Regions from separate parts of the Sutcliffiella cohnii genome, predicted to be linked through region 2. Evidence: predicted binding sites of a transcription regulator. Region 2 holds the regulator's gene; each other region holds the start of a gene.
The links. The regulator LexA, encoded in region 2, represses DNA repair genes until DNA is damaged. The targets are predictions, from matches to a motif close to CGAACATATGTTCG.

Region 1 (3,262 bases), 400 kb from region 2:
TTGTTTCTCTTCGCTCTCTATACTAAAATATAACTAACAAATCCCTTAATAAAAGGAGAAATAATTATGGTAGTTACTGTATTAAAGCCGATTTTCGGTGAAGCAGCTAGCAAAGTTGTCAATACAACGAGCTCTTATTCTGGAACAGTACTTTTTAAAAAAGAACATTGGGTAATTGACGCCAAAAGTTTACTAGGCTTATTAGCCCTAGCTCTTCAACCTGGCCAAGAAGTAGAAATTACAGCAGATGAAGGTACAGAAGTGATTGAAGCACTATTACAGTTAGGAATGTTTGAAAAAAAATCATGACAAATTGGGGCTGTCTAACGAAGGCAGTCCCATTTTTTTTATTTATCCTGTAATGTCTAAAATGTTTTCTAACGGTAAATACGATGCTTCTCCAAATTTGTCCACTACGTGTAATCGAGATTTTATCGGATCAACATGGTGAATTGTGCCGATAAATAGATGATATCGCTTTTTCTCGTAATACGTAATCGTCACTTCACTACCTATTTCCATCGCCTCTCCTATTTGCTCGTTCATATAATCAACATGTTGCTCATCTAGTTGCGGCTTTGTTACATCATTATCTTCCTTTGCCCAATCTCTTAACAGCTTTACATGTTCTGGTAACATCATTGCTGTCCACTTTATACTCCCTCTATCACGAATCAAAACGCTTCACTCCTATTATGCTTTATGTCCACCAACTAATGTACTTCGATGCTTCGCTGTCCCTGCAGCCGTGTAAGATACCGCTCTTAGTAAGCTAGCTGAGCCGTGTTTATGACGAATTTGGTCCATAACATAGCCGAGCTGACGCCTTTTCGGACGATCGAGCTCAAATAAACTTAATTGTATTTCGCTATCTTCCACTATGTTAGAAAGTGAGACTGAAATTTGTCGAACTGTTTTTCCTTCATAAAATTTTTCAAACAGCTCTAGACACGTTTCATAAATATCCATTGTAATGTTAGTTGGGCTCTCTATCGTCTTGGAACGATGAAATCCACCACCAAACTCTTCTTTACTGTAACCAATACCGAGGCTCACCGTTCGACCTGCTTTATTGTGTTGACGAGCTCTTCTTGCTACTTCTTCACAAATTTCAAGAAGCACACGCTTAATCTCTTTCGGATCATGATAGTCGCGCAATAGTATTTGGCTTTTACCGAAGCTAATTTGGCCTTGCATGAGCGGAGCCCCCGGTTGTGAAAAGTCAATTCCCCACGCATGATGGTACAGTTGGTTGCCCATAATACCAAATTTTTTCTCCAGTAACTCTAACGGATAATTAGCTAACTGCCCGACATTAAAAATTCCCATTCGATTTAACGTTTTTTCCACACGAGAGCCAATCCCCCACATTTCACGAAGCGGAGAAACTTTCCATAGTTTTGTTTTCACATCGCTATACGTCCACTCGGCTACTCCTTTTTTCTTCGCCTCGAGGTCAAGACAGAGCTTCGACATTAACATGTTCGGACCAATCCCAACTGCACACGGTAATTGAAACTCCCTTTCAATCCCATCTTTTATTTTCCATGCAATCGTTTCGGCATCTCCCCAAATTGATTCCACTCCGTCCACTTGTAAAAAACTCTCGTCAACACTATACGTATGAATCGATTCTTTCGGGACGTAACGATTAAATAATCTTGTAATTTCGGTTGAAATACGTAAGTACGTTGCCATTTGGGGGTTTACGACTTGAATTCGTCGGTCATTTGGGATTTCAAATCTTCTGGACCCTGTTTTAATACCGAATTCTTTTTTTAATTTTGGAGAAGCTGCTAGTACTACACTCCCTTGTCTTTCTGTATTACCGACAACTGCCAAATAACATGTCATCGGGTCTAATCCAAGCATTACCGCTGAGCAACTTGCGTAAAAACTTTTCATATCTACGCATAAAGTCTTGTTGTTAGGCATCTCGTTGTAATCAATCTCCACGTTTCATCCCTCACTAACAGAATGTTTGTTCGTATTTATTATATTCTATATCATAACCGAATATACGTTCTCTTTCAATGGAAATTTTTTAAAGCAAACGGTACTTTGCACTACAAGAAAACTGCTAATGTCAATATGCTGTGTAAAAGTATATAAGTAAATAAAAAGGAAAAAGCGGAAAAGGACTTCACCCTTTCCGCTTTATTTTAATTGTAGTCGAACGTCTTTACGTAGACGGTTTGGATAGTCACTAATAGTCAATGTAATTGGGCTTGCTACTTCATTCATGTTCACTCCACCCATCGTTTTCACATGAATACCTTCTTCTGTAGAGGAGCCGGAACTATTATTGAAGGAATATTCTTTCCCATTTGCATCCGTAAAAGTCGAGTGAAATAGAGGTCTATGGTGGTAATAATCTTGTTCGTCCACCATTAATTCAAATGTTACGTCCCAAAAAGAGCTATCGACGAATGCAAGTTTACCATCTTTTGGGGCATTTACTATTTTGTTTTTTTCTAAATCAATCGTCACTTCGATTTCTTCTTTCGGGAGTGCACGAAGGGATGTAAATGTTAAAAACAACTCATTTGGTTCCGCAAAATAGTTACTTTGAAAATTTAGAGCTATTTTATTTTCATCTAACTTATCATATACTAAGCCATCGGTAGGGGTCCAAACTTCTCCATTTCCATCTACAAGCTGGATATCATCAAAACCGAAAATTTCTTGCTTGTTCTCGTTATTGTACTCCACATAAACGACAATTCTTGTTGGGCGAATTTCCATTCGGTCTACATATATTTTTTGATCTTCCACCGTTATCGTTTGATCCACTTCATACACCTTTTTTATCTTTGCGAACTTCTCTTTATCGTAAGAAAAGGAAACGTGTAAATCTTCCACAACATCGCTAAAGTCGTTTTTAATGTTCGTACGGAATTGTAAGGATTCGGGAATAGAACCATGTTTATAATCAGCAATAGTTAAAATACCGGTAACTGGCTCATTTTTTTTTATTTCTGAATGACTACTATAACTATAGCCTAACTGCAAATCCTCTCCACTTTCTGAAATTAATGTTGGGTCATTTAAGAAAAGCGAAGGATAGTCTTGATCAGCTACAATTGTGTAAAAAAGCAACGAGACGTCTTCATCCATAATAATTGCATCGACCGTTAATGTAATACCGTTTTTCTCCACTGACTTGTTAATTTCCTGCATGTAGTCATTTTCGATAGCTGCTACTAAACCTTTGTCATTACGAACAATGTCTACAATTTTTTGCAGTCCAGGAATGGAGCTT
Region 2 (3,262 bases):
ACTGCCATTGCAATTCCTTGTCCGAGCGGTCCAGTAGTCGCATCTACTCCTGGTGTATGACCAAATTCTGGATGACCAGGAGTCTTACTACCCCACTGACGAAATTGCTTTAAATCGTCCATTGTTACGTCATATCCTGATAAATGTAATAAACTATACAATAGCATGGAACCATGACCAGCAGATAGAACAAAACGATCACGATTAAACCATGTAGGATTTTTTGGATTATGGTTCATAAAACTAGTCCAAAGCGTATAAGCCATTGGCGCTGCTCCCATCGGCATTCCTGGGTGACCAGACTTTGCTTTTTCAATTGCATCAATAGATAATGTACGGATCGTTGCAATTGATAATTGATCTACATTTAAAGTCATTCGTATATACCTTCTTTCTTCTTTTCTTTAGTCATGCTATTTATAGTATGTACAAAATACACTCGGATGTTTAATGAAATTTTTTATTTTGCTCATCCTTTAATTTTTGAGGGGTTACATCATTTCCGTTTGGATCGACGATTGTTACTGATTTCAATGTATCTACCATAGAAGATCGAAACGTTTTTACATATTCCGCTCTTAATTCTTTTTGTTCTTTAGCCTCTTCTTCTGTTAAACCTTCTGATTTTGCTTTTTTTGCAAGTAGATTAATTCTTTTCATTTTATCTTGTGAAAGCATATTAAAACTCCTTTTATCTTTTACGTAATAGTTTAAATAATTTTCCTTTTTGTTTTGGGTTTATTAAATGTCTCTAACCCCAGTTAACAGTTCTTAATTTGCTACTTTTCCATCTTACTAGAGCTCACTTTTGTTAGCAAGAGTACTATCTTCTTTCTGCAACATGTACTCTTTATATCTTCTATTAACCGTTGCTTTAGATATATCGAATCCAAGCCCTCTAAGAGTAGCGGCGATTTCATGGAAAGTTAATTTGTTATGACGTAATCGCACTATTTCTTCTACAGGAACTTCTTTTCTTTCTCTCCCTGGACTTAAATGATTATTTTTTAAGTTTTTCAGCGGATTATATCCTTCTTCTACTGCTTTTTTCATTCCTCTTTTTATTTTTAAATTATGTAGTTTTCTTTGGTATTCTTCTACAATAGAAACAATTTGCAAAACCATTGAATCTGATTCTGATAAAGTTAATTTACCGTTGTCGATTATAGAATAAATAAGTACATTATGTTTTTTTAGTAAATGGAAAAAAGCTATTTTGGCATTTCCCCTCCCAATTCTCGTTTCATCTTGTACTAACAGTACATCAAATGGGTCGGTAGCTAACAAATCCATTAGATTATATATTCCCTCTCTCTCTAAGCTATAACCACTAGCTTGTTCCTCAATGACAGATATTACTTCTATATTGTTGTTTTGAGCTAATAACTTTAACTCCTCTTTCTGTCTAGCAAGAGAAGTTTCTTGTGTTTCCTTATTTGTGCTTACTCTACAGTAAATAACGCCTTTCATCTTATCACCATTTCAAATAAATTTATTATTATTCTATCATGCAAACATATATTCTGCTATTTTTCGAACTTATGTTTGTATACTATAGGTAATTATGCTATAATATTCTTAATAATACATATAGAGGTGCGGGGAAATGAAACTATCTAAAAGACAAGAAGATATTTTAAATTTCATTAAGCAAGAAGTACAAGCAAAAGGCTATCCACCTTCTGTACGTGAAATTGGAGAAGCTGTTGGGTTAGCATCCAGTTCAACTGTTCACGGTCACCTAGCTAGACTCGAAAGTAAAGGATACATTAGAAGAGATCCAACAAAACCGAGAGCAATTGAAGTGATTAGTTTAGATGACAAGCAAATTCCTAAAGTAAATGCAGTGAATGTTCCGATTGTCGGTAAAGTAACTGCTGGTCAACCAATAACAGCAATTGAAAATATCGATGAATATTTTCCACTACCTGATCGATATGTTGCTCCTGACGAGCATGTATTTATGTTGGAAGTTATGGGAGACAGTATGATTGAAGCTGGAATTTTGGATGGAGACTTAGTTATTGTTCGTCAACAACAATCAGCTAATAATGGAGATATTGTTGTAGCGATGACAGAAGACGACGAAGCAACTGTGAAACGATTCTTTAAAGAAAAGGATTATATTCGATTACAACCAGAGAACTCCTCTCTAGAGCCTATTATAGTGCGAAATGTATCCATTCTAGGTAAAGTTATTGGCGTTTATCGAAATATACATTAAAAAAAAGGGTTCAAAAAGTCATAGCAATCGACTTTTTGAACCCTCTTAAGTGACTAAAACAATTAGTTTTTATCACTGTCTTTTTTTTGACAAACTCATATTTTATTTACATAGATATTGCTTTATTAGCTAATTCGACATCATTTTGTAGTAGCTAATACAAACTAAAAAGTCAGCAGGATATTCACCCCACTGATTTTCATACTTCATTATAGTTCTACTTTAAAAGACTTCTCTTCACCAATTTCATTTCCGCTACCATCAGTTGGAGCAGGAATCTTTACTTCTACCCATTCTAATTCTTCGACGTTTCCAGTCTCTAATAAGAAGAATAACGACCCTTGCTTCGTTTCACTCTTTTCAAATTCACTATCGATTATAACACTCAATTTTTCACTAGGTGAGACTTCTTCTCCATTACTCGTTGTTATTTTTATATCACCTGCTTGAATAACAACATCTTGTTCAGAGGAATTCACTACTTCCATATCTATTTGCACATATTCAATATAATCTTCACCAACAAATTCTTTAAAATCGTCATAAAGTTCCCCGCTTAATGTTGCTACTTGTGGGATGTGAAAGGATAACGGTCCAACCTCAACATTACCTACTTTATAGTTGCGAGCAACAAGTGTAAATTTACCACCTTCTGTATCCATTACATCACCAGGCTTAGATTGCCATTGTTGTTCTTCTTCATCAGCTACTTGTTGATCTTGCTTTTGCTGTTCATCTTCTGTGTTCGCCACATCTGCATTATCGTTAGAACATGCCGTAATAAGTAAACTTAAAAATAATGCAATTGACAATGTTTTGATAATTTTCATTATAGTTGTCCCCCTTATTTATATGATTGATTATACTGCATTCGACAAACTTGGTAAAGAAACTTACCTACTTTTTCAATACACAAAATAGAAACCCCTCAACACCATAGGTATCAAGAGGTTAAACTAATTAATATTGAGTTAAATATTGGTCACGTTCCCATGGGTGAACTTGACTTCTAAACATATCCCATTCAATCTCTTTAGC
Region 3 (3,262 bases), 1.4 Mb from region 2:
TAATTTGCTCAACCATTTCCGGTGTATGCTCTAATTCATACGGTCCTGGTGTTGCTGATACGAAAACAGCTTGACTCACCTTTTCTTCAAATTCTTCAAAACGAAGAGGACGGTTATCTTTCGCCGATGGTAAACGGAAGCCGTGGTCGACTAACACTTGTTTACGTGCTTGGTCGCCATTAAACATGCCACGAATTTGCGGTAATGTTACGTGCGACTCATCAATTACTAATAAGAAGTCTTCTGGAAAGAAGTCGATTAATGTATATGGTGTAGAGCCAGAAGGACGTAACGTTAAATGACGTGAATAGTTTTCAATCCCTGAACAAAATCCCATTTCTCGCATCATTTCTAAGTCATAACGAGTACGCTGTTCTAATCGTTGTGCTTCTAGTAGCTTGTTATTTTCACGTAATTCCGCAAGACGCTCTTCTAACTCCGCTTCAATATTCACAATCGCTTTTCGCATCTTTTCTTCACGAGTAACGAAGTGGGAAGCCGGAAAGATTGAAATATGATTGCGGTCTCCTAGTATTTCGCCTGTTAAAGAATCGACTTCTCGGATGCGATCAATTTCGTCACCGAAAAACTCAATACGTACACAATGCTCATCACGAGATGCTGGGAAAATTTCCACTACATCTCCTCTCACCCGGAATGTACCACGGCGAAAGTCTATGTCATTACGATCGTATTGAATGTCGACTAAGTTTCGAAGTAATTCGTTTCTCTCTTTTTCCATTCCTACTCGTAGAGAAACGACTAAGTCGCGATATTCTTCTGGAGAACCTAAACCGTAAATACAAGAAACACTCGCAATGATGATAACATCGTTTCGCTCAAAGAGGGATGCCGTCGCTGAGTGGCGTAGTTTATCAATTTCGTCATTAATGCTTGCGTCTTTTTCAATAAATGTATCTGTGGAAGGCACGTACGCTTCTGGCTGATAGTAATCATAGTAGCTGACGAAATATTCGACTGCATTGTTTGGGAAAAACTCTTTAAATTCGCTATATAACTGACCAGCTAACGTTTTATTATGTGCGATAATTAACGTTGGCTTGTTTACTTCTTTAATAACGTTAGAAATGGTAAAAGTTTTACCTGTCCCAGTAGCTCCTAGTAATGTTTGATGCTTTTTACCATTATTAATTCCATCGACTAGTTCTTGAATTGCTCCTGGCTGGTCCCCCTGCGGTTGATACTTTGATACTAATTCAAACTCGTTTTGCACACATAAGCCTCCAATCCGTTCTTAAAATCTATATTATATCTTACCACAAAAGGTATAAAAAAACACAAAAAAGCGAACAAATATTCTATTTTTCTATTCGACATTTACTTTTCAATATGTAGGTCATTGATAGTAAGAGTTGCTGTTCTTATTTTGGATAAGTAAAATGGTGTGGAAAGGTGGGATGAAGGTGAAAATTTGGAAAGTATCGATCCTTTTCTTTTTAATGGTCGCTTGCTCTAACAATAGTATTCCAATAAAAGTGCTAGATTTGGACTATTTAGACGAAAGGGCGCTACATAATAGAGACGAAGAATTTTTATATAGTGAAATAGATGGTCTATATGTGCATGATTATATTAAACAAAATAAAGAAAAATCAGTACGCTGGACAGCTACTGTTCATCGAATACAAGATGAAAGAACGATAGAGCTGAAGGAGCCTTACTTACCTTCTATTCTCGTTACGTTTGAGAGAGCTATTGAAGAAGATATTCAAATTGGTGATGTAGTGACAATCCATGGAGTACTCATCGGTTACGGAGAAACGTTCGGTGCTGATCCGATATGGGTTGTCCGACCTGCAGAGCTTGTAGAGACAACCGAAGAGGAAGTACAGCAATTAGTAGAATATCAGGAAAAAGCTGCTGAAGTAGAGTGAAATATTGTAAATGTAGGCAGGAACAATCACTCCGCCTACATGCCAGTTGTACGAAAACCAAATATAATAACCAATAACAGTCCGAAGAAGATTAAAACTAATAGAAGCCTTGGACGCTTCCATAATCGTTTCCTTCGCTTTGCCTTATCAATACGCTCTAACACTCTCGATTGGTCAATAGCAGAAAACAACGAATGGCTGGAAATGTATTCGTCCATATTCCGCTTAAATTTATCCTTGTCTAAAGGTTCTTTCATCTACGGTTCCTCCCTCTTCAAACATTTTGCGTAGCCTTTCTCTTCCTCGAACTAGTCTTGTTTTTACTGTATTTGCACTAATATGAAGCACGGTCGCTACTTCATCTACACTTAAATCTCGATAGTAATATAAAATAATAATTTCTCGGTATTTAATAGGCAATTGAAAAACAAATGCAGCTACTTCATCATTTCTCTCTTTTAAAAGCACTTTTGATTCCACATCTTCCGACTGTACCGGCTGCAGTAATTGCAACACTCTATATTTAAAACTTCGCAAATAATCTTTACTTCGATTAATCGCAATTCGATAGATCCATGTTTTTAACTCACTCTCTCCTCTAAAAGAATCGAGGTGAAAATATACTTTTACAAACACTTCTTGAAACAGGTCGTCTACTACATCGAAGTCCTTCACATACGTATAAATTAACCGTTTAACCTCTTCCCCGTACATCTCTAAGGCCTCTTCAATGACTCGCCTTTTCTCTTCCTCCAACAAGGGATTTCCCCCTTCCCCATCCAACTATGCCCATTAGACGGTAGTACAAGTTTTCTAGTTTCAATTATGAAGGTTTTTTTCGAAATAATACATGTTTCGATGAAATCAACTAACCGATTCACCGTGAAGAATAAATATCGGTGGTTAAGTTTAGAGTTGCAATGTTTGACCATTCAAAGTTTAAAACCGTGAGTGTAACGGAGAGGAAGGTGCGAGACTCCAGCGGGAGGTAGAGGGAAGGTCGAGACCCCACAGGCGAAGCCGAGGAGGCTCGAATCCACGAAAGGCGTAAGCGCATCGGTCTGGCCCGTACAAACTGGAGCAGTCCGGTAGGAGATAAAGGAAACGCTTTGGGAAACGTTAGTTGAGTCGATGTTGACTTATCGTACGGACGGACTGGGAAGTTTGATAGGGCCAATGCGCTGGAGCTAGACATCTCCCCGCGGAAAGCGAGCACCTGTAGCGCAGTGGAACGAACAAACTTTAACCAACTTTCCTATTTTTAAGGTGCCCTCTAAAATATTCACGAAAAAAAGAGCATGCAACCAAACGTTACATCCTCTCACTTTAAATTTCTGATTACCCTTCTCCCATACAAAAACCCGACA

Region 1: BC6307_RS14235 (Y-family DNA polymerase) is a predicted target of LexA. The motif match lies at 2,014-2,027, and genes of this name have one in related genera.
Region 3: uvrB (excinuclease ABC subunit UvrB) is a predicted target of LexA. The motif match lies at 1,308-1,321, and genes of this name have one in related genera.

The regions. Positions count from the first base shown of each region.
Region 1 covers NZ_CP018866.1:2,846,986-2,850,247, forward strand. The annotation lists gene BC6307_RS14225 (HPr family phosphocarrier protein) at 67-309, shown strand; gene BC6307_RS14230 (YolD-like family protein) at 352-678, opposite strand; gene BC6307_RS14235 (Y-family DNA polymerase) at 694-1,935, opposite strand; gene BC6307_RS14240 (DUF4179 domain-containing protein) at 2,158-3,262, opposite strand, start outside.
Region 2 covers NZ_CP018866.1:2,448,581-2,451,842, forward strand. The annotation lists gene tkt (transketolase) at 1-377, opposite strand, end outside; gene BC6307_RS12180 (DUF896 domain-containing protein) at 448-678, opposite strand; gene BC6307_RS12185 (YneB family resolvase-like protein) at 796-1,470, opposite strand; gene lexA (transcriptional repressor LexA) at 1,607-2,224, shown strand; gene BC6307_RS12195 (hypothetical protein) at 2,434-3,054, opposite strand; gene glnA (type I glutamate--ammonia ligase) at 3,185-3,262, opposite strand, start outside.
Region 3 covers NZ_CP018866.1:3,868,002-3,871,263, forward strand. The annotation lists gene uvrB (excinuclease ABC subunit UvrB) at 1-1,234, opposite strand, end outside; gene BC6307_RS19605 (hypothetical protein) at 1,425-1,895, shown strand; gene BC6307_RS19610 (hypothetical protein) at 1,931-2,152, opposite strand; gene BC6307_RS19615 (sigma-70 family RNA polymerase sigma factor) at 2,127-2,654, opposite strand; gene BC6307_RS19620 (CsbA family protein) at 3,217-3,262, opposite strand, start outside.